3 regions of the Paenibacillus sp. FSL R5-0928 genome follow, and region 2 is predicted to be linked to each of the others. Evidence: a T-box and tRNA genes for the amino acid it is inferred to sense, from the RefSeq annotation. Region 2 holds a T-box; the other regions hold tRNA genes.
The links. A T-box is a leader RNA that pairs with one kind of tRNA and senses whether it is charged. The one in region 2 lies ahead of metG (methionine--tRNA ligase), so its partner is inferred to be a tRNA-Met.
Positions count from the first base shown of each region.

Region 1 (10,331 bases), 3.3 Mb from region 2:
GGTAGTTGTTGCTGAGGATGGTTCATTTACATTATTGGATAAGCGCAGCGGTACCACTTATCGTGAGTTGGGGATTTACGAGAATACCGGAGACGTAGGCAATGAATACATGTACAAGCAGCCAGAAGGTGAACAAGCGCTGACGACCAAAGGCCAGCCTGCAGTCATTAAGGTGATTGAAGACTCTCCCTTCCGTGCGGCCATTGAGATCCAAATAGATTGGGAGATTCCGGCTTCGGCGGATGACACCTTGGAGGCGGAACAGCGTGCACTTGTGTATTATCCTGAGCGTAAAGCGCAGCGGAGCGTAAATACGGTGGTTTTGAAGCTTCGTACCGTCGTATCGCTGGAGCGGGAAGGCAAAGGCGTGCATATTGAATCCACAATTAATAACAAAGCCAAGGATCACCGGGTGCGAATGCTGTTCCCGACCGATTTGTCTACCGATGTGCATCGTGTGGATTCTATGTTCGAAGTGGCTATGCGGGACAATAATCCGGCACCGGAATGGGCAAATCCGAGCAATACTCAACATCAGCAATCCTTTGTAGATGTCAGCAATGGCGATGTAGGACTTACGGTAGCCAACCAGGGATTGAACGAATATGAGGTTCTGCGGGATGGACGCAATACTATTGCCGTCACCCTGCTACGCAGCGTAGGGGAATTGGGGGATTGGGGTTGGTTCCCAACTCCGGAAGCTCAGTGCCTGGGTGAATATACAGCACAACTGGAGCTGATTCCTCATTCTGGTGAGGGAAGTGAACAGCGGGCATTTACAGAGGCCTATCAATTCCAGATCCCTTGGACGGTATGTCAGACCGGTCTGCATAGCGGGAAGTTGAACTCTGGATATACCCCATTGGTTTGGGAAGGAGACAACATGGCCTTCTCATCCATGAAAATGAACGGAACTTCAGGCGACTTGTTTTTGCGTTGGTACAATATGTCCGCTCAGCAGACACAACTGCAACTGAAAGTGAACAGTCCTCAAGAGTATTTATTTAAAAGCAATATCTTAGAGCAGCTTAACCCTGCTTTACAAGGAGCAACGTCTTCGGTTCACCACTTAGAGATAGGTCCATCTGAGATTGTAACTGTAGGTGCGAAATTAAGCTTCTAGGTAAAAAGATGCCCCGGCGCTTCCCTGCCGGGGCATCTTTTGATTTACTTTCTTCTATAAGACTTGTGCCAATCTTGAATGGCCTCTTGGCGGGAGGGGAATCTCATCTGGATCCAGTTGTTTGTCTCCCATTCATGAATCGCCTGCTGTTTAGTTTGGTAAAAGCTGTAGTCGCAAATGTTCCAGCTGTTATACAGTTTCTGATACCATTTCCCTTTAGGGATGTCGCCAGGGGAGCGGCGGACGGCTTTATTGGCTTGTTTTTTAGCCCATGAGGAACCGTGTTTCTGTTGGTCGCTGCACACGGGTTGCTTTTTCACACTTCTGCTCATTGATTCTCCAACCTCCTTTTAGAGGGAAGCTAGAGATCATGCAAGGTCTTTATATGAATCACCTCTTTGCCAAAAATAATGGAGTTGATACCTATGTATGAAGGGGACTTTGATGTTGAATAGATAGACGCGGAAAAGGGGAATGCGGTTGCGATACAATTGCGGAAAAGTATGTGTTTAGTTTTTTTAAAATAAAGCTTGCAATGAATCTCTATACATGATATATTCTAAGTCCGGCCAAGAAATACACATGCCGAGCTCGAAAAAGAAGTTAAAAAAGAGCTTGACATTAAATAGCCGAACATGATATAGTATAAGAGTTGCTGCTGAGACATTAAACAGCGCCAACGAGAACTTGATCTTTGAAAACTGAACAACGAGTGAGTAGGAAATCACGTAAGTGAAATCCAAAATTAGAGAATTAATTTTCTCGTCAGATGTTTCAAAATGAGCATATCGCTCTTTTCAATACTAATTGGAGAGTTTGATCCTGGCTCAGGACGAACGCTGGCGGCGTGCCTAATACATGCAAGTCGAGCGGAGTTACTTTGAAAGCTTGCTTTCAAAGTAACTTAGCGGCGGACGGGTGAGTAACACGTAGGCAACCTGCCCTTCAGACTGGGATAACTACCGGAAACGGTAGCTAATACCGGATAATTTCTTTTTTCTCCTGAGAGAAGAATGAAAGACGGAGCAATCTGTCACTGAGGGATGGGCCTGCGGCGCATTAGCTAGTTGGTGGGGTAACGGCCCACCAAGGCGACGATGCGTAGCCGACCTGAGAGGGTGAACGGCCACACTGGGACTGAGACACGGCCCAGACTCCTACGGGAGGCAGCAGTAGGGAATCTTCCGCAATGGGCGAAAGCCTGACGGAGCAACGCCGCGTGAGTGATGAAGGTTTTCGGATCGTAAAGCTCTGTTGCCAGGGAAGAACGTCCGGTAGAGTAACTGCTACCGGAGTGACGGTACCTGAGAAGAAAGCCCCGGCTAACTACGTGCCAGCAGCCGCGGTAATACGTAGGGGGCAAGCGTTGTCCGGAATTATTGGGCGTAAAGCGCGCGCAGGCGGCTATTTAAGTCTGGTGTTTAAACCTTGGGCTCAACCTGAGGTCGCACTGGAAACTGGGTGGCTTGAGTACAGAAGAGGAAAGTGGAATTCCACGTGTAGCGGTGAAATGCGTAGATATGTGGAGGAACACCAGTGGCGAAGGCGACTTTCTGGGCTGTAACTGACGCTGAGGCGCGAAAGCGTGGGGAGCAAACAGGATTAGATACCCTGGTAGTCCACGCCGTAAACGATGAGTGCTAGGTGTTAGGGGTTTCGATACCCTTGGTGCCGAAGTTAACACAGTAAGCACTCCGCCTGGGGAGTACGGTCGCAAGACTGAAACTCAAAGGAATTGACGGGGACCCGCACAAGCAGTGGAGTATGTGGTTTAATTCGAAGCAACGCGAAGAACCTTACCAGGTCTTGACATCCCTCTGAATCTGCTAGAGATAGCAGCGGCCTTCGGGACAGAGGAGACAGGTGGTGCATGGTTGTCGTCAGCTCGTGTCGTGAGATGTTGGGTTAAGTCCCGCAACGAGCGCAACCCTTAACTTTAGTTGCCAGCAGGTAATGCTGGGCACTCTAGAGTGACTGCCGGTGACAAACCGGAGGAAGGTGGGGATGACGTCAAATCATCATGCCCCTTATGACCTGGGCTACACACGTACTACAATGGCCGGTACAACGGGAAGCGAAGCCGCGAGGTGGAGCCAATCCCATCAAAGCCGGTCTCAGTTCGGATTGCAGGCTGCAACTCGCCTGCATGAAGTCGGAATTGCTAGTAATCGCGGATCAGCATGCCGCGGTGAATACGTTCCCGGGTCTTGTACACACCGCCCGTCACACCACGAGAGTTTACAACACCCGAAGTCGGTGGGGTAACCCGCAAGGGAGCCAGCCGCCGAAGGTGGGGTAGATGATTGGGGTGAAGTCGTAACAAGGTAGCCGTATCGGAAGGTGCGGCTGGATCACCTCCTTTCTATGGAGAATCGTTCTCTGCAATGAGGACATTCAAATCGGAAGCTCAGCTTCCAAAACTCAGGTTTAGGCCTGTTACTCACTCGTTGCTCAGTTTTGAGAGTTTAAGCTCTCAAGTAAGACTTGATCCTTGAAAACTGGATACCGAAACGAATTTGCGTTTTAGAACATCTTTTAGCAACTTGTGAAAACAAGTAAATGTTATTAGTGAGATTTTTCTTCGGAAGAATCAAGGTTAAGCTAATAAGAGCACACGGAGGATGCCTAGGCGCCAGGAGCCGACGAAGGACGTGGCGAACAACGAAACTGCCTCGGGGAGCTGTAAGCAAGCTTTGATCCGGGGGTGTCCGAATGGGGAAACCCAGCTGTGGTAATTCGCAGTTACTCATACCTGAATACATAGGGTGTGTAGAGGCAGACCAGGGGAACTGAAACATCTAAGTACCCTGAGGAAGAGAAAACAATAGTGATTCCGTCAGTAGCGGCGAGCGAACGCGGAACAGCCTAAACCTAAGAGCTTGCTCTTAGGGGTTGTGGGACGTCTCACATGGAGTTACAAAGGAATATGGTAGGTGAAGAGGTCTGGAAAGGCCCGCGATAGAGGTAAAAGCCCTGTAACCTAAACTGTATTCTCTCCGAGACGGATCCCGAGTAGTGCGGGGCACGTGAAACCCCGTATGAATCCAGCAGGACCATCTGCTAAGGCTAAATACTACCTGGCGACCGATAGTGAAACAGTACCGTGAGGGAAAGGTGAAAAGCACCCCGGAAGGGGAGTGAAATAGAACCTGAAACCGTGTGCTTACAAAAAGTCAGAGCCCGATCTATGGGTGATGGCGTGCCTTTTGTAGAATGAACCGGCGAGTTACGTTTAACATGCAAGGTTAAGCCGAGAAGGTGGAGCCGCAGCGAAAGCGAGTCTGAATAGGGCGATTTAGTATGTGGACGTAGACCCGAAACCGTGTGATCTACCCCTGTCCAGGGTGAAGGTGCGGTAACACGCACTGGAGGCCCGAACCCACGTACGTTGAAAAGTGCGGGGATGAGGTGGGGGTAGCGGAGAAATTCCAATCGAACTCGGAGATAGCTGGTTCTCCCCGAAATAGCTTTAGGGCTAGCCTCGGTATAAGAGTAGTGGAGGTAGAGCACTGATTGGGTGCGGGGTCCGCAAGGATTACCAAGCTCAGTCAAACTCCGAATGCCATATACTTATTGCCGGGAGTCAGACAGTGAGTGCTAAGATCCATTGTCAAAAGGGAAACAGCCCAGACCATCAGCTAAGGTCCCCAAGTGTGTGTTAAGTGGGAAAGGATGTGGAGTTGCACAGACAACCAGGATGTTGGCTTAGAAGCAGCCACCATTGAAAGAGTGCGTAATAGCTCACTGGTCGAGTGACTCTGCGCCGAAAATGTAACGGGGCTAAACACACCACCGAAGCTATGGCTAGATACTATGTATCTGGGGTAGGGGAGCGTTGTGTAGGGGTTGAAGGTGTACTGAAAAGAGCGCTGGACACTACACAAGTGAGAATGCCGGTATGAGTAACGAAAAGATCAGTGAGAATCTGATCCGCCGAAAGCCCAAGGTTTCCTGAGGAAGGCTCGTCCGCTCAGGGTAAGTCGGGACCTAAGGCGAGGCCGAAAGGCGTAGTCGAAGGACAACAGTTTGAAATTACTGTACCACCGTAATCCGCTATGAGCGATGGGGTGACGCAGGAGGGTAGTGACGCGGACTGATGGATGTCCGTCTAAGCAGTGAGGCTGATGTGTAGGCAAATCCGCACATCGATAAGGCTGGGCTGTGATGGGGAGCGAAAATTATAGTAGCGAAGGTCATGATCTCACACTGCCAAGAAAAGCCTCTAGCCAGGAGAAGGTGCCCGTACCGCAAACCGACACAGGTAGGCGAGAAGAGAATTCTAAGGCGCGCGGAAGAACTCTCGTTAAGGAACTCGGCAAAATGACCCCGTAACTTCGGGAGAAGGGGTGCCCCGGTAGTGTGAATAGCACGAGGGGGCCGCAGTGAAAAGGCCCAAGCGACTGTTTAGCAAAAACACAGGTCTGTGCGAAGCCGCAAGGCGAAGTATACGGGCTGACGCCTGCCCGGTGCTGGAAGGTTAAGGGGAGTGGTTAGGGGTAACCCGAAGCTATGAACCGAAGCCCCAGTAAACGGCGGCCGTAACTATAACGGTCCTAAGGTAGCGAAATTCCTTGTCAGGTAAATTCTGACCCGCACGAATGGCGTAACGACTTGGGCGCTGTCTCAACGAGAGATCCGGTGAAATTTTAATACCTGTGAAGATGCAGGTTACCCGCGACAAGACGGAAAGACCCCATGGAGCTTTACTGCAGCTTGATATTGAATTTGGGTACGATCTGTACAGGATAGGTGGGAGCCGTAGAAATCGGAGCGCAAGCTTCGGTGGAGGCGCCGTTGGGATACCACCCTGATCGTATCTAGGTTCTAACCTAGTACCCTTACCGGGTACGGGGACCGTGTCAGGCGGGCAGTTTGACTGGGGCGGTCGCCTCCTAAAGAGTAACGGAGGCGTTCCAAGGTTCCCTCAGAATGGTTGGAAATCATTCGCAGAGTGCAAAGGCATAAGGGAGCTTGACTGCGAGACCTACAAGTCGAGCAGGGACGAAAGTCGGACTTAGTGATCCGGTGGTACCGCATGGAAGGGCCATCGCTCAACGGATAAAAGCTACCCTGGGGATAACAGGCTTATCTCCCCCAAGAGTCCACATCGACGGGGAGGTTTGGCACCTCGATGTCGGCTCATCGCATCCTGGGGCTGAAGTAGGTCCCAAGGGTTGGGCTGTTCGCCCATTAAAGCGGTACGCGAGCTGGGTTCAGAACGTCGTGAGACAGTTCGGTCCCTATCTGTCGTGGGCGCAGGAAATTTGAGAGGAGCTGTCCTTAGTACGAGAGGACCGGGATGGACGTACCGCTGGTGCACCAGTTGTTCCGCCAGGAGCATGGCTGGGTAGCTACGTACGGACGGGATAAGCGCTGAAAGCATCTAAGCGTGAAGCCCCCCTCAAGATGAGATTTCCCAATTAGTAAGACCCCTTGAAGACGACGAGGTAGATAGGTTGGAGGTGGAAGTGCAGCAATGCATGGAGCTGACCAATACTAATCGGTCGAGGGCTTATCCTATACTTAGAATGCAGATTCGTTTCGGATTCAGTTTTCAGGCGATTAAGCCTGAGCATTTACGCTGTAAATGCCCGTTTGGTGGCGATAGCGGAGGGGTTCCACACGTACCCATCCCGAACACGACCGTTAAGCCCTCCAGCGCCGATGGTACTTGGACCGAAGGGTCCTGGGAGAGTAGGACGCCGCCAAGCGGACAACCACATTACCCGTGGTATTTTTTTTGCCCTTAATATTAATATGTCTTAGAAGGGCCTTTAGCTCAGCTGGTTAGAGCGCACCCCTGATAAGGGTGAGGTCGGTGGTTCGAGTCCACTAAGGCCCACCATATTCCCTGATAGCTCAGTTGGTAGAGCACTCGACTGTTAATCGAGTTGTCACAGGTTCGAGTCCTGTTCGGGGAGCCATTTATGGAGAGGTGTCCGAGTTTGGCCGAAGGAGCACGATTGGAAATCGTGTAGGCGCCACAAGCGTCTCGAGGGTTCGAATCCCTCTCTCTCCGCCATAAAAATTATTAGCATGGCCCGTTGGTCAAGGGGTTAAGACACCTCCCTTTCACGGAGGTAACATGGGTTCGAATCCCATACGGGTCATATCATGGAGGCTTAGCTCAGCTGGGAGAGCATCTGCCTTACAAGCAGAGGGTCGGGGGTTCGATCCCCTCAGCCTCCACCATAATATTCTCACTGACGCGGGGTGGAGCAGCCCGGTAGCTCGTCGGGCTCATAACCCGAAGGTCGCAGGTTCAAGTCCTGCCCCCGCAACCAATTTACTCTTATACATTATGTTTAGGGATAAGCTGGTATGGTGAAAATGAATAGTATATACTTATTAATGACGCGGGGTGGAGCAGCCCGGTAGCTCGTCGGGCTCATAACCCGAAGGCCGCAGGTTCAAATCCTGCCCCCGCAACCAATTTACACTTATGCATTATGTCTATGGAACCGTGGTGTAGTTGGCCTAACATGCCTGCCTGTCACGCAGGAGATCGCGGGTTCGAATCCCGTCGGTTCCGCCATTTAGTTAATTATTATTGGGGATTAGCCAAGCGGTAAGGCAACGGACTTTGACTCCGTCATGCATAGGTTCAAATCCTATATCCCCAGCCATTTATGAGAGCCATTAGCTCAGTTGGTAGAGCACCTGACTTTTAATCAGGGTGTCGAAGGTTCGAGTCCTTCATGGCTCACCATTTTCTTTAAAGTGTGCGCGTGTGGCGGAATTGGCAGACGCACCAGACTTAGGATCTGGCGTTTCACGACGTGGGGGTTCGAGTCCCTTCACGCGCACCATGTTTTTGCGGACGTGGCTCAGCGGTAGAGCATCGCCTTGCCAAGGCGAGGGTCGCGGGTTCGATTCCCGTCGTCCGCTCCATATAGATTTTGCGCCCTTAGCTCAGCTGGATAGAGCGTTTGACTACGAATCAAAAGGCCGGGAGTTCGAATCTCTCAGGGCGCGCCATTTTTATTACTAAGCAGTTATAGTATTGTTAACGGGATGTAGCTCAGCTTGGTAGAGCACCTGGTTTGGGACCAGGGGGTCGCATGTTCAAATCGTGTCATCCCGATTTTATACCTTTGCGGGTGTAGTTCAATGGTAGAACTTCAGCCTTCCAAGCTGATAGCGTGGGTTCGATTCCCATCACCCGCTTATAATGAGAAACACCTGCCGGTATTAGGCGGGTGTTTTTTTGTGTAACTAAGCATGTATGGATACAATAGAGACTAGAGATTTTTATTTAGGGAGGGACCTGTGTTAAAGGGAATTGGACATATCTTACGGAGACTTAAATAATAGAAACGCCCCCCTCCTTAATATAGGAAAGGGACGCTGCTGTAGTGGGTTTATAAGGGATCGTCCTTATATAAGAACGCCTACCTCACCATTATTCACGAACTTAATACTTTCGATCTTCACCTCTAGTTGACCTGAAGGAATCGCTAGCTGACAAGTACTGCCGAGCTCAGCCAGCAGCAACTGCATGCCTATAGGTGACAACATAGAAATCTTGTTATCATTAGGTTCTGCTTGGTTAGGAAATACGATGGTATAGATATCTGTAGTATTATCGTCCAAGTAACGAAGCTGCAACTGGCTTCCGATAAAGACCTGAGAATTTAAATCTTCACCATTAAACTCAGTTAGTAATTGTTCCAGCTCAGAGCAATAACGGGACAACAGCGTTTCAGCATTGCTTCTATCCTTGCTTCGTACCGGAAAGTATTGATTTAGAAATGCGATTTTTTCTTCATCAAAATAGATAAGCTGCTGAAGCAGCTGTGTCCGTGAGCCTTCATAGATAAGACTATGGTTCATAGTAGATTTCACCCCCTCTAAGTAGCACATTCCTTGTAAACTTGTTATGGTGTGTTGCCATCTTAAAATCCCTCCTATACAAATAGAGGTCCCCCAATGGAGACCTTCTGATCAGTATACCAGCTTCTATTTGTAAATCCAATCCATTTTAAAAGGGGAATTAAAACCTTCTAAATATTGTAATGAAAACCTTTGACTATTACATACTTGGGTGCTATGATAGGCTGATGCATAGGCATTTCGTAGAAAACTGCGAAATGCCTATACTGTATTTTGAAGATATTTTTACATTAATTGTTACCTGGGGAGTGATACGCCATGTACATTTCGTTGAGTTCACATATAGATTCCAGAACTATAAAATAACTACTTAATTTATTAAAGGAGGAGATCAGGATGATTCAAGTTAAAGAGTTTGTAGATGCTGATAATTCTTATGCAGAGAATAAAGCTAATGAGTTCCTGGCAGGACTACGGGAGGAACAGATTGTGAATATCTGTTACGGTTCGGTAGTTAAATCATCACGTGATGGGGCAGAGCACCAAAGAACCACTATACTGGTCGTGTATAAGACAAATGAAAGGCAATAACTGGAACACGTTTTTTTCATGTCTATCCATTGTCTCTACGCTGTGCGTTGTGATTGTCATCATTTATTATGTTTTCAGCTAATTAGTAAAAAGAGGACCTTTCCCATCTACGGGCAAAGGTCCTCTTTAGTTTATAAGTGCATTTACAGTCTTACATTCCGTCTGGTACGGATAGACCCAAACCGGATGCGATACGCTGTCCCAAGTCTGGATCAGCCTTAAAGAAATGTTCAATCTGGCGACGTTTGATATCGTTACTTTCAACAGGAGTCATAGCGCCAACGATGTTTTGAACTAGACGGGTACGTTCTTCTTCAGACATTAGACGGTACAAGTCACCTGGTTGTGTATAGTGATCGTCACTATTGTAGGCGACACTATCCGCATATCCGGAGACTTCGAACGGCGATGTCTTATGCTGCGGTGATTCTTTTGGTCCCCCTAAGCTGTTAGGCTCGTAATAGGCTCCGGAACCGCCATTGTTGCCCAAGGCCATGCCACCATCACGTTGATAGTTCTTCACTTCTACTTTTGGACGGTTGATAGGCAGGCTGTTGTGGTTAGGGCCAACCCGGTGGCGGTGTGCATCACCATACGCGAACAGACGGCCTTGTAGCAATTTATCCGGCGAAGCTTCAATACCAGGAACGAAAGAGCCGGGAGAGAATGTGACTTGTTCTACTTCAGCGAAGTAGTTCTCCGGATTGCGATCCAATACCATACGGCCAACCTCGATTAACGGATAATCTTTTTGTGACCAGACCTTTGTTACATCAAATGGATC
Region 1 covers NZ_CP150225.1:975,385-985,715, forward strand. Annotated here, with positions in the region: gene MKZ16_RS04170 (alpha-mannosidase) at 1-1,123, shown strand, start outside; gene MKZ16_RS04175 (hypothetical protein) at 1,168-1,455, opposite strand; rRNA gene MKZ16_RS04180 (16S ribosomal RNA) at 1,928-3,485, shown strand; rRNA gene MKZ16_RS04185 (23S ribosomal RNA) at 3,718-6,643, shown strand; rRNA gene rrf (5S ribosomal RNA) at 6,718-6,834, shown strand; tRNA gene MKZ16_RS04195 (tRNA-Ile) at 6,892-6,968, shown strand; tRNA gene MKZ16_RS04200 (tRNA-Asn) at 6,972-7,047, shown strand; tRNA gene MKZ16_RS04205 (tRNA-Ser) at 7,053-7,145, shown strand; tRNA gene MKZ16_RS04210 (tRNA-Glu) at 7,162-7,233, shown strand; tRNA gene MKZ16_RS04215 (tRNA-Val) at 7,240-7,315, shown strand; tRNA gene MKZ16_RS04220 (tRNA-Met) at 7,331-7,407, shown strand; tRNA gene MKZ16_RS04225 (tRNA-Met) at 7,479-7,555, shown strand; tRNA gene MKZ16_RS04230 (tRNA-Asp) at 7,581-7,658, shown strand; tRNA gene MKZ16_RS04235 (tRNA-Gln) at 7,675-7,749, shown strand; tRNA gene MKZ16_RS04240 (tRNA-Lys) at 7,757-7,832, shown strand; tRNA gene MKZ16_RS04245 (tRNA-Leu) at 7,848-7,932, shown strand; tRNA gene MKZ16_RS04250 (tRNA-Gly) at 7,940-8,014, shown strand; tRNA gene MKZ16_RS04255 (tRNA-Arg) at 8,025-8,101, shown strand; tRNA gene MKZ16_RS04260 (tRNA-Pro) at 8,134-8,207, shown strand; tRNA gene MKZ16_RS04265 (tRNA-Gly) at 8,220-8,290, shown strand; gene MKZ16_RS04270 (GreA/GreB family elongation factor) at 8,501-8,956, opposite strand; gene MKZ16_RS04275 (sporulation protein Cse60) at 9,353-9,547, shown strand; gene katA (catalase KatA) at 9,699-10,331, opposite strand, start outside.
Region 1: it has a tRNA-Met gene. The T-box ahead of metG (methionine--tRNA ligase) is inferred to sense a tRNA for this amino acid. The anticodon was not compared.

Region 2 (10,331 bases):
AACCTATGTGCACCGGATCGGTCGTACAGGCAGAGCGGGATTGAGCGGAACGGCAATTTCTTTTTGCGAAGCTGAAGAGCTTCCTTTCCTTAAAGATATTGAAAAATTGATTGGAAAATCGATTCCGGAAGTTAAGGATCATCCTTATCCGATGTCTCGTAAAACGCAAATGAAGACAGATCGTTCTGCGAAACCGTCAGGTTCGAAAGCAGCAGCTTCGAGACCATCGTCTTCCAGACCGTCGAACTCTAAACCAGCAACTGCTAAACCTGCGGCAACAAAACCGGCAGCAACAAAATCAGCGGCATCCAAACCAGCTAAAGCAAAACCTAAGTCTAACCCTCCATTGAAGCCAAAGTCCGAGTGGTTCACAAAAGGAAGACAAAAAACGAGCAGCAGATAAGTAAGTTTGAATGCGTATCGTTTTCTATAGCATTATAAAAAACCGTCAGAGTAAATTGAACTGCACCCCAATTGTTAGACACAACTAACATTTGGAGGTGCAGTTTTTTATGTTTTATGTCCTGATGATTTACAACAAAAAACAGCCGCTAAACAGTTCCTCACTGTACAACGGCTGTTGTTATTTCATTTATGCGGTTGCTTCAATTGTATTGTCCTGAACATAGGGGCTCAGTTCTTGCTGAAGTCCTGTGCTGATGGAAGTCATAGGGAGGCGAAGCGTATCCGAGGATAGTAGGCCGTTTTGGTTAAGCATCCATTTAATTGGAGCGGGATTCGATTCCTTGAACAATAGGCGGATGATCGGCAGTAGTTGTTCAAAGCTTTCTTTAGCGAATTCCACTTGACCAGATGTAAAGGCTTCAAAGATACGAAGGCATTCTGCCGGATAAACGTTGGCAGTAGCGAGCATACCCCCAGCTGCTCCGCAGCTAAGCATTTCATAAAAGAGGGAATCATCGCCGCCAAGCACAGGTTTGGCACCTGTACGGACTAACTCCGTAACCATTTTTGTACTGCCTGAGCAGTCTTTTAAACCGACAACATTATTCATTTCTAGGATTGTACGTGCAGTATCTACCGTCATGGCGGTACCTGTACGACTTGGAATATCATAAGCCATGATAGGTATGCCTACTTCTGCTGCTTTGCGGAAATGGGCAATGATACCCTCTTGTGAAGGACGACTATAATAAGGTACGACTACTAGTGCACAATCAGCACCAAGGTTTGCAGCAATTTCCGTGCGTGCAACCGTAGAGGCTGTATCATTGGTACCTGTACCAACTACTAAGGGGATTGATGTGGATTGTAGAAGCTCACGGGAAGTGTTTACTAGAAGCTGCATTTCATTTACGGTTACAGTGGGCGATTCTCCGGTGGTTCCATTAACGACCAGACCTTGTATGCTGTTGTTAATAATGTTCTTTACATAACGCTGATACGAATCCAAATCAACTTCACCAGCAGCATTGAACGGGGTGACCACGGGGACATAAACTCCATAAATCTGTTGTTCTGTAAGCATAAATTATCGGCCTCCAAAATATTTTAATTCCTCTACATACACTTTACCATGGAAAGTAGCATCGTCGTTAGCTATAATAAATGATATGGATCATCAAAAATATTGATGTTAGGGTGAGGTAATGGATTTAACCTATTTACGAACCTTCCGCGAGGTGGCTAAACGTCAGAGCTTTACGCGAGCTGCTGAAGAATTGGGATATGCACAATCAAGTGTGACGATGCAGATACAGAAGATAGAGAAGGAATATGGAGTACCTTTAATAGAGAGGCATGGCCGTCAGCTGCGGCTTACCCCGCCAGGAGAAGAGTTATTGAAGCTGTTCGTGGAGATTTTGGATTTGTATGATCGTTCAAAAGAAACCATCGCCCAGCAAATCGGAGGAACGATAACTATTGGGACGATAGATTCTTTAGCGGCCTTTTATTTACCTCCTTACCTGCAGCAGCTAAGGACTAAATTTCCGAAGCTGGATATTCATCTGCAAACGATGCAGGAAGCTAATCTTCTTGCCAAAATAAAAGATGGCGAAGTAGATCTAGGCTTAATGTTGGATCGCACCACTGCGGATTCCATCCTTGAGCGTACGATCGTCAGAGATGAGCCGCTTGTATTGATAGCCCCCATTCATCATCCGCTTGCCCAGATGGATACGGTAACCCTAAACGATCTGAATAACTGTGAGCTAATAGTCTCGGAGGAAAGCTGTATTTACCGCAGTCTGTTCGAGAATTTGTTAAAAGAGCACGGGATCATATTCCGCATTGGTTTTGAGCTTTCGAATCTGGAGGCCATCAAACGTTGTGTAATGAATGGCCTTGGAATTGCTTTGTTACCAAAAATCGTGGCAGAGGAAGAAATTGAACGAGGAAGCTTGGCGGAGCTGTCCTTTATTCATCCCGAAATTCACTTTGATCTGCAGCTTTTGATGCACCCTAAGAAGTGGAAATCACAACCGCTGCAATTTTTAATCCAAATGTTGCTTGCAAATCATTAATTTATTCCCATCAGGATCTTTCACAACAAACCAATGCTCATCTTGAATTTCAGTTACTAGCTCTACACCGAGAGCCTTCACATAATTGAAAGAGGCTTGCAAATCATCGGTCAGTAACAAAAAAGCTGGTGTTGTAATGGGCGGTGTTCCTTCAGGTTCTAAGCCGCCCCACAACGGCATGGTATCCAGTATGATTCCAGTGTTTCCCTGCATAGGCAGCGGGCATAAATGACCGTTCATGATCTTACAATCTGTCTCTGGAAGCCCCAGGACTTGGCAATACCAGCGACGGGATTTTTCAATATCATGTACGGGAATGAATACACTGCCAATTAAGTTCTTTACGGGGCTTATTATTGTGGAATTTAAAGCGGACATTGCTTGTTCATTCATTTAAAGACCTCCCAAATCCGAAATGGATAAACCTTTATTTGGAAATTATGTATCTAATCTATTTAAATCATACAATCAATAGGATTGCAAGGGAATTGTAAATGGTTATATTTTCATATGAAAGTAGCCAAAAAATTTGACATTGAAAATGAGTTTATGTTATATAAAAAGAAGAATTAGCACTCATCTAAGAAGAGTGCTAATCACGGAATGATGAATAATAAGGTTATTTTGAAAGGAGATTTATTTATTCATGGCCAAAAAAGAGTTTAAAGCCGAATCGAAAAGATTGCTGGAAATGATGATTAACTCCATTTATACTCAACGGGAAATTTTCCTGCGTGAACTGATTTCCAATGCAAGTGATGCGATTGATAAGATCTATTACAAAGCCTTAGCTGATGAAGGCCTGGTCTTCAATAAAGAGGATTATTATATTAAAGTGACCGCCGATAAGGCGAACAGAACCTTGACGATTTCCGATACAGGTATCGGGATGACACAAGAGGAGCTGGAGAATAACTTAGGTACAATCGCGAAGAGTGGATCTCTTGCTTTTAAGAAAGAGAACGAAGCTAAAGATGGCCACAACATCATCGGACAGTTCGGGGTGGGCTTCTACGCTGCGTTTATGGTGGCTGATGACGTTATAGTGATCAGTAAGGCATTAGGCAGCGACGAGGCCTTTAAATGGGAGTCTAAGGGCGCTGACGGCTATACCATCGAGACTGTTGAGAAGGATTCTGTCGGCACTGATGTGATTTTGAAGATTAAAGAGAATACTGAAGAAGATCAATATGATGAATATTTGGAAGAATATCGCCTGAAATCCATCATTAAAAAATACTCCGACTTCATCCGTTTCCCAATCAAAATGGACGTGAAGGAACAAAAGCCAAAAGAAGGCACGGAGAACGAGTTCGAAGAAGTTGTTCAAGAACAAACCGTAAACAGCATGGTGCCAATCTGGCGCAAGAATAAAAGCGAGCTGACTACAGAAGATTACGATAACTTCTATGCAGAGAAACGTTACGGCTTCGATAAGCCGCTTAAACATATTCATATCAGTGCTGATGGTGCTGTAGTGTACAATGCGATTTTGTTCATCCCAGAAAATACACCGTTTGACTATTACACAAAGGAATATGAAAAAGGTCTTGAGCTCTATTCCAACGGTGTGTTGATCATGAACAAATGTGCGGATCTGCTGCCTGATTACTTCAGTTTTGTAAAAGGTATGGTGGACTCAGAGGATCTTTCCTTGAACATTTCCAGAGAGATGCTCCAGCATGACCGTCAGCTGACTCTGATCGCTAAGAACATTAAGAATAAAGTGAAAAGCCAACTGCAAAGCCTGCTGAAGGATGAAAGAGAGAAATATGAGCAGTTCTATAATGCTTTTGGCAGACAGCTTAAGTTTGGTGTTTATAACGATTATGGGATGCACAAAGACACCCTTCAAGATTTACTAATGTTCTACTCCTCCAAGGAGAAGAAGCTGGTTACGCTGGACGAATACGTCTCAAGAATGCCAGAAGATCAGAAGTATATCTACTATGCTTCCGGAGAGTCGATCGACAGAATCGAGAAGCTCCCGCAAACCGAGCTTGTATCGGATAAAGGGTATGAAATTCTCTACTTCACTGATGATATTGATGAATTTGCGATCAAGATGATTCAGTCTTATAAGGAAAAAGAATTTAAATCCGTATCCAGCGGAGATCTGGGGATCGAAGCCGACGAAGCGGACAAGCCAACAGAAGCGGAAGAGAACGAAAACAAGGAGCTTTTTGAAGCGATGAAGGACATCCTGTCCGGCAAAGTGAAAAATGTTAAAGCTTCCAAACGTTTAAAGACTCATCCGGTATGTCTCTCTGCAGAAGGTGAGCTGACGATCGAGATGGAGAAAATTCTGAAATCGATGCCGAATGGCCAAGAGGTGCAAGCGGATAAGGTACTTGAAATCAACATCCATCACGAAGTATTCCAGTCCTTGAAGGCGGCAGCAGAGAACGACAAAGAAAAGCTCGGTTTATACACGAACCTGCTGTACAACCAAGCGCTGTTGATCGAAGGTCTACAGGTTAGTGATCCTGTTCAATTCACCAATGATATTTGCAAAATCATGAAATAATATGAAGTACAGAGACCATCCAATTGTATTATGATTGGGTGGTCTTTTTTATTTCAGCATTTCATTTTGTTGTGCGAAAAAGTAGTAATCAATTTCAGAGTCATTATTTGTGCAACCGCTGATCGAATAGATAATTTCACCTTGTGTGCTTTTTTTACTCGTCACTTCGGAGCAGGTATCGGTTCTGACTCCTGTGTTGCTTCCACCGAATGCATCATTAGAGGTATCATAGCTATAATTAATCACGTTACCGTCAAATTTCAAATCCTTAAATATAGGATCGCCTTCATCTGTGTAACTTGTAACGCGTATATTGTCTGCTTTTTTGCTGGAGAGATTAGTTATAAATTTCTCGAATTTATCTAGGTTGTACACTTTTTCCCAAGAAACAATATCCCCTCTACTGATGGCTTCTTTGGAAGTATAGGGTTCACTTTTGGGAAGAGAATTAACTTTATTATCGGAACAACCCCATACTCCTCCTAGTAAAAGAAAAGAGAGTGTAAGCAAATTTACCTTTTTCACTGAGGAACCTCCTTGTAACGTATTTATATAAAAGACGGAGATTAACTGGAAAAGTTACAGTGAGCTTGATTTTTCACATTGACAATAAACAACAAATTGAGTATTATTTTCTCTAACTTGAATATGTAAAAGCAAAGAAGAGAAAGAGTACCACGGCAATTCTTTCAACAGAGAGCTCCGGTCGCTGAAAAGGAGTAAAGAAAACCCTTGGGAATATGGTCTCAGAGCTGCGCATCGAAACCTTATGGGTTGTAGGCTGCGCCGGAACCTGCATCCGTTACAGTGCTAGGGTATAAACGTTAATTAACGTCGTACCTGAAGAGGTAAATGTCATGAGGCATTTATAAAATTAGGTGGTAACACGTGAGTAGAACTCTCGTCCTTTGTGGATGGGAGTTTTTTTGTTGTCTAAAAAAGGAGGAAAAGGTTAATGAGTAATGTGTTTATAGGTGGCGCTTGGCCGTATGCGAATGGATCTTTACATCTTGGGAGATTATCAAGTGTGTTGCCTGGGGATGTGCTGGCACGATATTTTCGCTCCAAAGGGGATAACGTATTATATGTATCAGGCAGTGATTGCCATGGAACACCCGTAGCGGTTCAGGCTGCGAATGAAGGGATTACGCCCGGAGCTTTTGCAAGCAGATATCATGAAGAGTTTCTGAAGTGTTTTGAACAGCTGGGATTTAGTTATGATCTATATACTCGAACGGATCAACAGCAGCATCATAAGGTCGTGCAAGAGTTGTTTACAAAGCTACTAGAGAATGGTCATTTATATAAAAAAACCATTGCGCAATGTTACTGCGAGGTGGATCAGCGCTTTTTGCCAGACAGATATGTGGAAGGGACTTGTCCGGTATGTGGCCAGCGGGCGCGAGGGGATCAATGTGATTATTGTTCTACGATTCTAGATCCTGCCGATTTGTTAGACAGAGTATGCAAATTATGTGGTAATACACCATCAGAAAGGCCGACAGAACATTATTATCTTAGCTTATCTAATTTTCAGTCTGAATTAACGGAATATGTAAAGGAAGCACAATTTTGGAGAGATAACGCTATAAAACTGACCAAACGTTATTTACAAGAAGAGCTGCAGGACCGCGCGGTAACAAGAGACTTGTCTTGGGGTGTAGATGTTCCTGTGGCTGGATTTGAAGATAAAAAGATTTATGTTTGGATTGAGGCGGTAAGTGGTTATTTATCAGCCAGTAAGCAGTGGGTTGCACAGTCCGGAGGAAGCTGGGAGGATTTTTGGTTAGAGGAAAAAGGGGAGATTACTGCTTATTATGTGCATGGTAAAGACAATATTCCTTTTCACACTTTAATATGGCCGGCTGTGTTATTAGGAGCTGGAGGTCTGCATTTACCGGACAGGATTATATCTAGCGAATATTTAACCCTTGAAGGGCAGAAGTTCTCCACTAGCCGAAACTGGGCGGTCTGGGTACCTGATATTTTAGAGCGGTATCAGCCAGATTCTATTCGTTATTTCTTAATTGCTAATGGACCCGAGAAGCGGGACACGGATTTTTCCTGGAGAGAGTTTATTTATAGCCATAATGGAGAGCTGCTTGGAGCATTTGGTAACTTTGTGAATCGTTCATTGGCTTTTGTAGATAAGTTTTATGAAGGGAAAGTGCCGAATGGGCAATTGGATAAGGGGTGGAATGACAACATTGACCTCTTGTATCTCGAATCAGGGCGGCTTATTGAGGCTGGGAATCTAAAAGATGCGCTGGAGTATATTTTTTCTTATGTGCGCAAGGCAAACCAGTATTTCGACCTGCAAAAACCATGGATACAGATAAAAGAGGATCAGGTTTCTTGTGATTCTGCAATATACACATGTGTGCAGATTATTGCGAACCTAGCGAATTTGTTACATCCGTTTCTGCCGTTCTCTTGTGACAAGATCAGGGGGTTCCTGTCGTTAGAACTACCGAATTGGCAGCCTTGCTCGGTACCCCCTTACCAACAGGTTACTGATTTACAATTATTGTTTGAACGAATTAATATTAACCGTATTAAAGAAGAAGAGGATAGGCTCGTTCAACAACAAGTGAATAAATAGAGCTGGTATTATCCATTCTTGAAACTCTCAATAAACTTTGAAGCCAATGATGACAAGTATTTATCCTTAATCCAGACGGCGGCGACCCGCGTGCGTAGTGATTCACTACTGATTTCTTTATAGATCAAATTACTGTTACTCGTTAATTCGAAAGCGGATTTGGGAATGATTCCGATGCCAAGACCAGCGTTTGCCCAGAGCAGTGTTGTTCTAGCATCATCATTCATGCAGAAAATCAGCGGATCAAAGCCGTTCTCAAGACATGTTTCCCGGATAAGCTGCTCAAAACGGCGGTAGATAATAAGCGGCTTATCCTTTAGCTCACCGATCTCAATAAAGTTTTCATCCGTTTTCCAGTCATACTCAGGTGTCATTACGGCAATCATAGGTTCAGCTTGTGTGTAAAGACACTCTAAATTTGTACCATTAAAGGGTGTCCTTACAATTCCGACTTCGACAATGCCTTTATTCAAGAGGTCAATGATTCTAAAGGTATTTCCTTCATGAATCTCAAACTTCACACCTTTATAGGTTTTGTGAAATTCACATAGCCGATCTTGAAGCAACGTAGCTCCAGAGGAAGAAACTGTACCAATGGCTAGGGTTCCTTTTAAACCTTTGACAAAATCAGTGAGCTCACGGGCAGTGGAATCTGCCAGCTCCAGAATTTGTTGGGCACGGTCCCGCAAAATGGCTCCAGCTTCAGTGAGCTGCACGCTGCGTGGACCTCGTTCCACTAGCTTTACACCGAGTTCTTCCTCCAGGAGCTTTAGCTGCTGGCTCAGCGGAGGCTGGGCCATTTGCAGTTTTTTGGCTGCAGATGTGATCTGTCCTTCCTCAGCTATCGCCATAAAATATTTAAGCTGTCTAATATCCATATAAAAATCCTCCGAACTTGAGATATGCTAATCGTATGGGAGCGATACGAATCCAATATTATTAATATGTGAGTAGATATGCCATAATCATAACTGTTCTTATACATATTTCAAGTGGTTAAATACTTCTTATGTTGGGTGTGGATAAATTTGTTCAAAATTGCAGTATATTTAAAGCCGTACAAAAAAGAAGCGATCATTGGACCGATCTTCAAACTGATGGAAGCGATTCTGGAGCTGATTTTGCCTACCATTGTCGCATTGATCATCAACAACGGGGTTGGCAATCATGACAGCGCCTATGTTTACCGCATGGGTGGCCTAATGGTGCTGATGTCACTGCTTGGCTTCGGCTGCTCCATGGTATGCCAATATTATGCAGCCCGGGCTTCACAGGGATTCGGTACGACACTACGCAATAAGATGTTTAGACATATTACATCCTTGTCGTATGCTGAACTGGATACCTTAGGTACGCCTACACTGATTAATCGGATTACCAATGACGTAAACCAGCTGCAAATTGCTGTGGCCATGCTGATTCGTCTAGTTATTCGTGCACCGTTTATCTGCATCGGGGCTATCCTAATGTCCATGATTTTGGATTTTAGATTATCGCTGATTCTAATAGCGGCAACACCGGTTTTTGGCATTATTTTATATTTTATTATCACCCGCAGTGCTCCTTTGTACCGAAAATACCAGCAGAAGCTGGATGCCCTTGCGCTCGTACTGAGTGAGAATTTATCGGGGATTCGAGTGATTCGTGCTTTTGCCAAAAGACGTACAGAAAAAGAACGTTTTGATGCCTCATCTGATGATTTGACTACTACGGCGATCCGGGTTTCGCGGATTTCTGCTTTGCTTGGGCCGATGACTACACTTGTAGTAAATGCGGCGATCATAGCTATTTTGTGGGTAGGCGGAATTCATATCGATGGGGGCCGATTGTCTCAAGGGGAGATCATTGCCTTCATCAATTACATCACTCAGATCTTGCTGGCGCTGATAGTGGTCTCCAACTTGGTTATTATTTTTACAAAAGCCTCATCCTCAGCGAATCGTGTGAATGAAGTGCTTGGTGTTAAGGTATCCGTGTCCGAGGAAGGAAATGCATTGATTGCAGAACCTGCCCCTGCTGCCCCTGCTATACAATTCGATCACGTATCCTTTGGGTATAATACGACAGGTGAATCGGCATTAGAGGATATATCTTTAGTAATTAATCGCGGAGAGACTGTGGGCCTGATTGGCAGTACGGGTTCAGGTAAGTCTACTTTTGTGAATTTGATCCCTCGTTTTTATGATGTGGTGCAAGGTGAAGTGAAAGTGGATGGTGTGGATGTCAGAGATTACAAGCTGCACCAGCTTCGTGAGAAAATAGGGATTGTACCGCAAAAAGCTGTGTTGTTTACAGGAACAATCGCTGAGAATATACGTTGGGGTAAGGAAGATGCAACTGAGGAAGAAATCATGCAGGCAGCCTCTATCGCTCAAGCGGAGGAGTTTATACGTAAATTACCCGAAGGCTTGAATACGCAAGTATCTCGTGGTGGATTAAATTTATCCGGTGGACAAAAGCAGCGCTTAACCATAGCTCGTGCAGTAGTAGGTAAGCCATCGATTCTTATTTTGGATGACTCCTCCAGTGCGCTGGATTTCTCCACAGATGCGGCACTTCGTAAGGCTCTCAAAGAGAGCAGCCAGGAAATGACCGTGCTCCTTGTCTCGCAGAGGGTAAGCACTGTAAGACAAGCGGATAAAATAATGGTATTTGAGGAAGGGCGGATCGCCGGTGTCGGAACCCATGAGGAGCTGATGCGGGGTTGTGAAGAGTA
Region 2 covers NZ_CP150225.1:4,253,990-4,264,320, reverse strand. Annotated here, with positions in the region: gene MKZ16_RS19045 (DEAD/DEAH box helicase) at 1-403, shown strand, start outside; gene dapA (4-hydroxy-tetrahydrodipicolinate synthase) at 593-1,489, opposite strand; gene MKZ16_RS19035 (LysR family transcriptional regulator) at 1,611-2,486, shown strand; gene MKZ16_RS19030 (VOC family protein) at 2,457-2,879, opposite strand; gene htpG (molecular chaperone HtpG) at 3,133-5,013, shown strand; gene MKZ16_RS19020 (DUF4362 domain-containing protein) at 5,062-5,538, opposite strand; T-box leader at 5,664-5,925, shown strand; gene metG (methionine--tRNA ligase) at 5,969-7,615, shown strand; gene MKZ16_RS19010 (LysR family transcriptional regulator) at 7,624-8,493, opposite strand; gene MKZ16_RS19005 (ABC transporter ATP-binding protein) at 8,644-10,331, shown strand, end outside.

Region 3 (10,331 bases), 2.0 Mb from region 2:
ATTCCAGTTGGACTGCGCTAGTTGACAGCATCCCAGCCCAGAAATAGATTGCAAGACTTGCCATCATTGAGATTAAACCGATTACAAGACCGATTCCAGCGAATACTTTTCCAGTTGAGCCCCAAAACACGATGCCCGCTGTACCCAAAACCATAAGTCCCATTCCGAGCATTGTGAGCAGTAATCCCCATGTGCGAAAAGCGTTGATCTTAGCCGTTTTAAACTTCATGAGTGTTTGCTCCTAACTAAATATAGTTGGGTTGTCCAGAAGGAACTGTCTTTCATATGTAGAATAATAATTATAACTGAATTATAACTGACTGGACGCAAAATCGCCAAATTTAATGGAGGGAAGCATGGAACTGTCCAATGTAACTTTGTTGAGTGGAGAAACGTTTGATGAGAATGTTTTAGGAGCGGTCGTTTTGCGGCAGAATGGGGATATTCCGTTTCAAAGCGCACTTCTTCAAGATTTTGATATGATAGTGTTAGTATTGCATGAAGAACAGGATAGAGAGCATATTGTTCGCCATACCATTGCCGGTGACCAACGGACCCAGTCAGTCCATATCGGCCTATTTGCTTTGGAGCAGGCTGTTATGGCAGGGGATAATAACGAACTTCTTATCAGTTTGATGAGGGGGGAAGTGATCTGGGACCCCAAGGGAATACTCGAGGAAATGCGCAGCGAGATATTGCAATTTGAAGGACCGATCAAGGAACGGGTCGCATTTATGGAGTTTGCCCGCTTTTTGCATATGTATGTGAAATCCAAGCGCTATATAGAGGCTGGCTTTATTATGGATGCTTACAACTGTGTATTGATAGCCTTATATCATTGGGCAAGAATAGAAGTGAGTGAAGTGGGTGCTTTCCCCGAGCCAGCTATTTGGGAGCAGGTTAAAAGCATGAATACCTCTGTTCATAAACTTTATGAGGAGTTAACGGTCAGTACTGAGACCTTAGAGCAACGTGTGGAGCTTGTGCTTCTTGCATGTGAATTTGGGATTATGTCCAAAATGACGGACTGTTGTCTATTGCTCTTTAATATTTTGAATAGCCGTAAGGAAGCATGGAGCATTAAAGAATTACTGCAGCATTCAGGTCTGAGTCAATTAGAGTCTGAACTACCCCTTGTTTTACGAAAGCTGGTTTCTCGTTCGCTAATCCGAGAGATTACATCTTGGGCTGATGTTCACGAGGGAGAAGGGCATGCGATCCGCTATACATTATAGAGATGAATTAGATACAGTAGAAGATGTTTAATTATAGAGAGATGAGCAAGGATAGGGAGAGGCTGAGCACTCTCTTTTTTATTTGTTTACTAATATGAAACGCTCATATTTATTCAGAAAAATTAATGGTTGACTCTTTCCTTGTTCATGTGTTAAATTATAACTCGTCCCTCTGACACAGAGATGTGCTTTCGAAAACATTCGAAAGACAACCGAAAAAAGAAATTAAAAAAAAGGTTGACTAAAACGAGGGTGCTGTGATATATTATAAAGGTCGCTGCTGAACAACACATCGACGAAATAAACGGCTTGATCTTTGAAAACTGAACAACGAGTGAGTAGGAAATCACGTAAGTGAAATCCAAAATTAGAGAATTAATTTTCTCGTCAGATGTTTCAAAATGAGCATATCGCTCTTTTCAATACTAATTGGAGAGTTTGATCCTGGCTCAGGACGAACGCTGGCGGCGTGCCTAATACATGCAAGTCGAGCGGAGTTACTTTGAAAGCTTGCTTTCAAAGTAACTTAGCGGCGGACGGGTGAGTAACACGTAGGCAACCTGCCCTTCAGACTGGGATAACTACCGGAAACGGTAGCTAATACCGGATAATTTCTTTTTTCTCCTGAGAGAAGAATGAAAGACGGAGCAATCTGTCACTGAGGGATGGGCCTGCGGCGCATTAGCTAGTTGGTGGGGTAACGGCCCACCAAGGCGACGATGCGTAGCCGACCTGAGAGGGTGAACGGCCACACTGGGACTGAGACACGGCCCAGACTCCTACGGGAGGCAGCAGTAGGGAATCTTCCGCAATGGGCGAAAGCCTGACGGAGCAACGCCGCGTGAGTGATGAAGGTTTTCGGATCGTAAAGCTCTGTTGCCAGGGAAGAACGTCCGGTAGAGTAACTGCTACCGGAGTGACGGTACCTGAGAAGAAAGCCCCGGCTAACTACGTGCCAGCAGCCGCGGTAATACGTAGGGGGCAAGCGTTGTCCGGAATTATTGGGCGTAAAGCGCGCGCAGGCGGCTATTTAAGTCTGGTGTTTAAACCTTGGGCTCAACCTGAGGTCGCACTGGAAACTGGGTGGCTTGAGTACAGAAGAGGAAAGTGGAATTCCACGTGTAGCGGTGAAATGCGTAGATATGTGGAGGAACACCAGTGGCGAAGGCGACTTTCTGGGCTGTAACTGACGCTGAGGCGCGAAAGCGTGGGGAGCAAACAGGATTAGATACCCTGGTAGTCCACGCCGTAAACGATGAGTGCTAGGTGTTAGGGGTTTCGATACCCTTGGTGCCGAAGTTAACACAGTAAGCACTCCGCCTGGGGAGTACGGTCGCAAGACTGAAACTCAAAGGAATTGACGGGGACCCGCACAAGCAGTGGAGTATGTGGTTTAATTCGAAGCAACGCGAAGAACCTTACCAGGTCTTGACATCCCTCTGAATCTGCTAGAGATAGCAGCGGCCTTCGGGACAGAGGAGACAGGTGGTGCATGGTTGTCGTCAGCTCGTGTCGTGAGATGTTGGGTTAAGTCCCGCAACGAGCGCAACCCTTAACTTTAGTTGCCAGCAGGTAATGCTGGGCACTCTAGAGTGACTGCCGGTGACAAACCGGAGGAAGGTGGGGATGACGTCAAATCATCATGCCCCTTATGACCTGGGCTACACACGTACTACAATGGCCGGTACAACGGGAAGCGAAGCCGCGAGGTGGAGCCAATCCCATCAAAGCCGGTCTCAGTTCGGATTGCAGGCTGCAACTCGCCTGCATGAAGTCGGAATTGCTAGTAATCGCGGATCAGCATGCCGCGGTGAATACGTTCCCGGGTCTTGTACACACCGCCCGTCACACCACGAGAGTTTACAACACCCGAAGTCGGTGGGGTAACCCGCAAGGGAGCCAGCCGCCGAAGGTGGGGTAGATGATTGGGGTGAAGTCGTAACAAGGTAGCCGTATCGGAAGGTGCGGCTGGATCACCTCCTTTCTATGGAGAATCGTTCTCTGCAATGAGGACATTCAAATCGGAAGCTTAGCTTCCAAAACTCAGGTTTAGGCCTGTTACTCACTCGTTGCTCAGTTTTGAGAGTTTAAGCTCTCAAGTAAGACTTGATCCTTGAAAACTGGATACCGAAACGAATTTGCGTTTTAGAACATCTTTTAGCAACTTGTGCAAACAAGTAAATGTTATTAGTGAGATTTTTCTTCGGAAGAATCAAGGTTAAGCTAATAAGAGCACACGGAGGATGCCTAGGCGCCAGGAGCCGACGAAGGACGTGGCGAACAACGAAACTGCCTCGGGGAGCTGTAAGCAAGCTTTGATCCGGGGGTGTCCGAATGGGGAAACCCAGCTGTGGTAATTCGCAGTTACTCATACCTGAATACATAGGGTGTGTAGAGGCAGACCAGGGGAACTGAAACATCTAAGTACCCTGAGGAAGAGAAAACAATAGTGATTCCGTCAGTAGCGGCGAGCGAACGCGGAACAGCCTAAACCTAAGAGCTTGCTCTTAGGGGTTGTGGGACGTCTCACATGGAGTTACAAAGGAATATGGTAGGTGAAGAGGTCTGGAAAGGCCCGCGATAGAGGTAAAAGCCCTGTAACCTAAACTGTGTTCTCTCCGAGACGGATCCCGAGTAGTGCGGGGCACGTGAAACCCCGTATGAATCCAGCAGGACCATCTGCTAAGGCTAAATACTACCTGGCGACCGATAGTGAAACAGTACCGTGAGGGAAAGGTGAAAAGCACCCCGGAAGGGGAGTGAAATAGAACCTGAAACCGTGTGCTTACAAAAAGTCAGAGCCCGATCTATGGGTGATGGCGTGCCTTTTGTAGAATGAACCGGCGAGTTACGTTTAACATGCAAGGTTAAGCCGAGAAGGTGGAGCCGCAGCGAAAGCGAGTCTGAATAGGGCGATTTAGTATGTGGACGTAGACCCGAAACCGTGTGATCTACCCCTGTCCAGGGTGAAGGTGCGGTAACACGCACTGGAGGCCCGAACCCACGTACGTTGAAAAGTGCGGGGATGAGGTGGGGGTAGCGGAGAAATTCCAATCGAACTCGGAGATAGCTGGTTCTCCCCGAAATAGCTTTAGGGCTAGCCTCGGTATAAGAGTAGTGGAGGTAGAGCACTGATTGGGTGCGGGGTCCGCAAGGATTACCAAGCTCAGTCAAACTCCGAATGCCATATACTTATTGCCGGGAGTCAGACAGTGAGTGCTAAGATCCATTGTCAAAAGGGAAACAGCCCAGACCATCAGCTAAGGTCCCCAAGTGTGTGTTAAGTGGGAAAGGATGTGGAGTTGCACAGACAACCAGGATGTTGGCTTAGAAGCAGCCACCATTGAAAGAGTGCGTAATAGCTCACTGGTCGAGTGACTCTGCGCCGAAAATGTAACGGGGCTAAACACACCACCGAAGCTATGGCTAGATACTATGTATCTGGGGTAGGGGAGCGTTGTGTAGGGGTTGAAGGTGTACTGAAAAGAGCGCTGGACACTACACAAGTGAGAATGCCGGTATGAGTAACGAAAAGATCAGTGAGAATCTGATCCGCCGAAAGCCCAAGGTTTCCTGAGGAAGGCTCGTCCGCTCAGGGTAAGTCGGGACCTAAGGCGAGGCCGAAAGGCGTAGTCGAAGGACAACAGTTTGAAATTACTGTACCACCGTAATCCGCTATGAGCGATGGGGTGACGCAGGAGGGTAGTGACGCGGACTGATGGATGTCCGTCTAAGCAGTGAGGCTGATGTGTAGGCAAATCCGCACATCATTAAGGCTGGGCTGTGATGGGGAGCGAAAATTATAGTAGCGAAGGTCATGATCTCACACTGCCAAGAAAAGCCTCTAGCCAGGAGAAGGTGCCCGTACCGCAAACCGACACAGGTAGGCGAGAAGAGAATTCTAAGGCGCGCGGAAGAACTCTCGTTAAGGAACTCGGCAAAATGACCCCGTAACTTCGGGAGAAGGGGTGCCCCGGTAGTGTGAATAGCACGAGGGGGCCGCAGTGAAAAGGCCCAAGCGACTGTTTAGCAAAAACACAGGTCTGTGCGAAGCCGCAAGGCGAAGTATACGGGCTGACGCCTGCCCGGTGCTGGAAGGTTAAGGGGAGTGGTTAGGGGTAACCCGAAGCTATGAACCGAAGCCCCAGTAAACGGCGGCCGTAACTATAACGGTCCTAAGGTAGCGAAATTCCTTGTCAGGTAAATTCTGACCCGCACGAATGGCGTAACGACTTGGGCGCTGTCTCAACGAGAGATCCGGTGAAATTTTAATACCTGTGAAGATGCAGGTTACCCGCGACAAGACGGAAAGACCCCATGGAGCTTTACTGCAGCTTGATATTGAATTTGGGTACGATCTGTACAGGATAGGTGGGAGCCGTAGAAATCGGAGCGCAAGCTTCGGTGGAGGCGCCGTTGGGATACCACCCTGATCGTATCTAGGTTCTAACCTAGTACCCTTATCGGGTACGGGGACCGTGTCAGGCGGGCAGTTTGACTGGGGCGGTCGCCTCCTAAAGAGTAACGGAGGCGTTCCAAGGTTCCCTCAGAATGGTTGGAAATCATTCGCAGAGTGCAAAGGCATAAGGGAGCTTGACTGCGAGACCTACAAGTCGAGCAGGGACGAAAGTCGGACTTAGTGATCCGGTGGTACCGCATGGAAGGGCCATCGCTCAACGGATAAAAGCTACCCTGGGGATAACAGGCTTATCTCCCCCAAGAGTCCACATCGACGGGGAGGTTTGGCACCTCGATGTCGGCTCATCGCATCCTGGGGCTGAAGTAGGTCCCAAGGGTTGGGCTGTTCGCCCATTAAAGCGGTACGCGAGCTGGGTTCAGAACGTCGTGAGACAGTTCGGTCCCTATCTGTCGTGGGCGCAGGAAATTTGAGAGGAGCTGTCCTTAGTACGAGAGGACCGGGATGGACGTACCGCTGGTGCACCAGTTGTTCCGCCAGGAGCATGGCTGGGTAGCTACGTACGGACGGGATAAGCGCTGAAAGCATCTAAGCGTGAAGCCCCCCTCAAGATGAGATTTCCCAATTAGTAAGACCCCTTGAAGACGACGAGGTAGATAGGTTGGAGGTGGAAGTGCAGCAATGCATGGAGCTGACCAATACTAATCGGTCGAGGGCTTATCCTATACTTAGAATGCAGATTCGTTTCGGATTCAGTTTTCAGGCGATTAAGCTTGGTATGAATATTCCCTGATAGCTCAGTTGGTAGAGCACTCGACTGTTAATCGAGTTGTCACAGGTTCGAGTCCTGTTCGGGGAGCCATATGGAGAGGTGTCCGAGTTTGGCCGAAGGAGCACGATTGGAAATCGTGTAGGCGCCACAAGCGTCTCGAGGGTTCGAATCCCTCTCTCTCCGCCACAAATTTTTAATTAGTATGGCCCGTTGGTCAAGGGGTTAAGACACCTCCCTTTCACGGAGGTAACATGGGTTCGAATCCCATACGGGTCACCAAATTTTCACTTGATTTATCCTAGTGGACTTTGGTACAATAACAATTGTTGTTTATGGAGGCTTAGCTCAGCTGGGAGAGCATCTGCCTTACAAGCAGAGGGTCGGGGGTTCGATCCCCTCAGCCTCCACCATAACATATTTTTACTGACGCGGGGTGGAGCAGCCCGGTAGCTCGTCGGGCTCATAACCCGAAGGCCGCAGGTTCAAATCCTGCCCCCGCAACCAATTAACTTAAGCAATTATATCTTTTGGAACCGTGGTGTAGTTGGCCTAACATGCCTGCCTGTCACGCAGGAGATCGCGGGTTCGAATCCCGTCGGTTCCGCCATTTTCATCATGGCTCGGTAGCTCAGTCGGTAGAGCAGAGGACTGAAAATCCTCGTGTCGGCGGTTCGATTCCGTCCCGAGCCACCATTTATCATCACAAAAGAATGAGTGCCATGCCGGTGTAGCTCAATTGGTAGAGCAACTGACTTGTAATCAGTAGGTTGGGGGTTCAAGTCCTCTCGCCGGCACCATCCTTGGAGGATTAGCGAAGTGGCCAAACGCATCAGACTGTAAATCTGCTCACGTAAGTGTTCGGTGGTTCGAATCCATCATCCTCCACCAGTTTTTAGGGGCATAGTTTAAAGGTAGAACAACGGTCTCCAAAACCGTTGGTGTGGGTTCAATTCCTGCTGCCCCTGCCAAGTTCTTTCTAAAGTTTAATATGGCGGCCGTGGCGAAGGGGTTAACGCACCGGATTGTGGTTCCGGCATTCGTGGGTTCGAGACCCATCGGCCGCCCCATTTTCTTTAAAAATGAATAATGGCAACAATATCAACTTAATATGGCGACTGTGGCGAAGGGGTTAACGCACCGGATTGTGGTTCCGGCATTCGTGGGTTCGAGACCCATCAGTCGCCCCATTTTACTTTAAAATGTTATTGGGGATTAGCCAAGCGGTAAGGCAACGGACTTTGACTCCGTCACTCATAGGTTCGAATCCTATATCCCCAGCCATTTTATGCGGACGTGGCTCAGCGGTAGAGCATCGCCTTGCCAAGGCGAGGGTCGCGGGTTCGATTCCCGTCGTCCGCTCCAAAATTTACATGGCGCCATAGCCAAGTGGTAAGGCAAAGCTCTGCAAAAGCTTTATCCCCAGTTCAAATCTGGGTGGCGCCTCCATTTAGTTCATATGTGCCGGCGTGGCGGAATGGCAGACGCGCTCGACTCAAAATCGAGTGGGAAACCGTGGAGGTTCGAGTCCTCTCGCCGGTATCTTAAAAAGGTTAGTAAGAATGCTTTTATAAGCAATCTTACTAACCTTTTTTCTTTATGTTCTTAGTTTTACAGGATTAAGCCGTTGAATAGAGGAGTTTCTCTATTTCAACGGCTTTTTTTAATCTGATTAGTGATTAACCTGATTGATTATTAATGCGGAATGCTCGCGGGGTATGACCTATTTCTCGTTTAAACATATTGCAGAATTGGGCATCGTTCACAAAACCTGCAGCAGCAGATACTTCAGAGATTTGCATCTGAGTATGACGTAATAGAGATTTTGCATACTCCAGGCGTTTTAACAGCAAATACCGCAGGGGTGAGGACCCGAAACGTTCTTTAAATAGATGGCGAAAACGATCGTAGCTATATCCGGACATTTCTGATAGTGTTTCGACGGACAATTTATGGCGATAATGCTCATTCATATAATTAAGGACATATTGTACTCGATCTTCTGATGGGGATTGATATCCAGAGGCACTAAGAAGCCTCATAAGATGGACGGTAATCTCGCTCATTTGTAGGTTTAGAAGCTCAGAGAATCCGTCTTGCTTGCGTGTAAACTCTGCTTTCATTCGCAGCAGGATTTGAAGAACGGTTTGATCTTTATCATCTTCATATACGCCGAGCAGATTACTCATATTAGGGTGTTCCGAGTGGAAGCCTACAAATAATACATTTGCATCCTCACGGTGGTGCTCGTCATGTTTATGATTGGGTGGCACAAGCGCGAAAGAAGAGGAGCGAAAATGGTAACTTCGTGGGCCAACATTGGTTGTCCCTACCCCCTGTAAATAATAGACCAGTTCGTAGCATTCATGCTGGTGTGGAGGGATATAAGTATTTAGCTCATGTGTGGCACTTACAATATATAGAACACGATCCATGATGATCCTCCAATACTTATGTTTTAGCCGAATCGTACAAAACTATGACCGAAATCATATAATTATTTTTAATAATATTTGTTATGATCGTATCAATAAATCCGAAAGTTCGCAACCTGACTGGCCATCTCGTTCGGAAATAAAGCGGATTATTAATAATAATGGTATTTTTATTGCTATTTTTGAGCCTAAACGTTAAATTTATTACTTTTAATGATACTTTATTTGGAAAAAAGAGAATTTCCATTTGAACCGTGAATTATACAATGGGTGAAGATGGGGATTCTGCCGGATTACTAACCAACTAAAATTAGGGGTGGAATAGAGTAATGAATAAAAAAGTTCTTTCTTTGTTGTTATTAATGGTGATGGTTCTGGTCACAGCATGTGGGAATAACACGTCCAATAACGGTTCTTCTGCGAATACTGGATCAAACGCTGCTGAGGGTGGAGAAAAAGGTTCAGGGGATAAACTCAAGGTTGTATTGCTGATTCCGGGGACACTTGGGGATAAATCATTTTTTGATTCCGCTAATAACGGCTTGCAAAAGGTTAAGGATGAACTAGGTGCAGTAACAAAGGTTGTTGAAATGGGCGTTGATAAAACGAAATGGGAGCCTACATTTAACGATATCGCTTCCGAGGATTGGGATGTAATTATTTCTGGCGGTTCTGAAATTACAGAGATGTTTAATGCAACGGCAGAATTGTATCCAGACAAAAAATTCATTAATTATGATACCGACATCGATGAAGCACCAGATAACATGTACAACATGTCTTATGCGACAAATGAAGTATCTTTCTTGGCAGGTGCCGTAGCAGCATTAGCTACACAATCGGATATGCCGAATGCTACCCCTGAGAATGTGATTGGGTTTGTGGGCGGTATGGATATTCCGGGGATTAATGCTTTCTTGGTCGGCTACATTCAAGGTGCTCAGTACGTTGATCCTGATGTAAAAGTGGCTGTGTCGTACGCTGGTGATTTTGTTAACCCGGCAAAAGGTAAGGAGCTGTCTCTAATTCAATATAACTCCGGTGTGGATGTTATTTTTAACGTGGCTGGGGGTACAGGTCTTGGGATCTTTGACGCAGCTAAAGAGAAGAAAAAATATGCAATCGGTGTAGACTCCGATCAGGCAATGTTGATTAACGATACGGATAGTGAAAAAGCAAATCTAATCGTTACTTCATCTATTAAAAAGATTGATACGGCTATTCTAGGTGCAGTGAAGAGATTGCAAGAGGGTACGCTAGAAATGGGCAAACGTGATGTGTTGAGCTTTGTAGATGATGGTGTAGGTATTGCTGAGAATGATATTTATAAAAATGTATTCCCGGCTGATCTTCAGGCCAAGGCTGAAGAAGTGAAGCAAAAGCTGATCAATAAAGAAATTAAAGTGGATAATGCGATGGGGATGGAAACCGCAGAGGTAGAAGCTATTCGTAACGCAGTTAAGCCTTAAGCTTTA
Region 3 covers NZ_CP150225.1:6,212,565-6,222,895, reverse strand. Annotated here, with positions in the region: gene MKZ16_RS28110 (DUF2614 family zinc ribbon-containing protein) at 1-229, opposite strand, end outside; gene MKZ16_RS28105 (nucleotidyltransferase-like protein) at 357-1,235, shown strand; rRNA gene MKZ16_RS28100 (16S ribosomal RNA) at 1,662-3,219, shown strand; rRNA gene MKZ16_RS28095 (23S ribosomal RNA) at 3,452-6,377, shown strand; tRNA gene MKZ16_RS28090 (tRNA-Asn) at 6,439-6,514, shown strand; tRNA gene MKZ16_RS28085 (tRNA-Ser) at 6,518-6,610, shown strand; tRNA gene MKZ16_RS28080 (tRNA-Glu) at 6,629-6,703, shown strand; tRNA gene MKZ16_RS28075 (tRNA-Val) at 6,759-6,834, shown strand; tRNA gene MKZ16_RS28070 (tRNA-Met) at 6,852-6,928, shown strand; tRNA gene MKZ16_RS28065 (tRNA-Asp) at 6,954-7,031, shown strand; tRNA gene MKZ16_RS28060 (tRNA-Phe) at 7,042-7,117, shown strand; tRNA gene MKZ16_RS28055 (tRNA-Thr) at 7,146-7,221, shown strand; tRNA gene MKZ16_RS28050 (tRNA-Tyr) at 7,227-7,312, shown strand; tRNA gene MKZ16_RS28045 (tRNA-Trp) at 7,319-7,392, shown strand; tRNA gene MKZ16_RS28040 (tRNA-His) at 7,416-7,491, shown strand; tRNA gene MKZ16_RS28035 (tRNA-His) at 7,536-7,611, shown strand; tRNA gene MKZ16_RS28030 (tRNA-Gln) at 7,631-7,705, shown strand; tRNA gene MKZ16_RS28025 (tRNA-Gly) at 7,712-7,786, shown strand; tRNA gene MKZ16_RS28020 (tRNA-Cys) at 7,797-7,870, shown strand; tRNA gene MKZ16_RS28015 (tRNA-Leu) at 7,885-7,963, shown strand; gene MKZ16_RS28010 (AraC family transcriptional regulator) at 8,101-8,856, opposite strand; gene MKZ16_RS28005 (BMP family ABC transporter substrate-binding protein) at 9,186-10,325, shown strand.
Region 3: it has a tRNA-Met gene. The T-box ahead of metG (methionine--tRNA ligase) is inferred to sense a tRNA for this amino acid. The anticodon was not compared.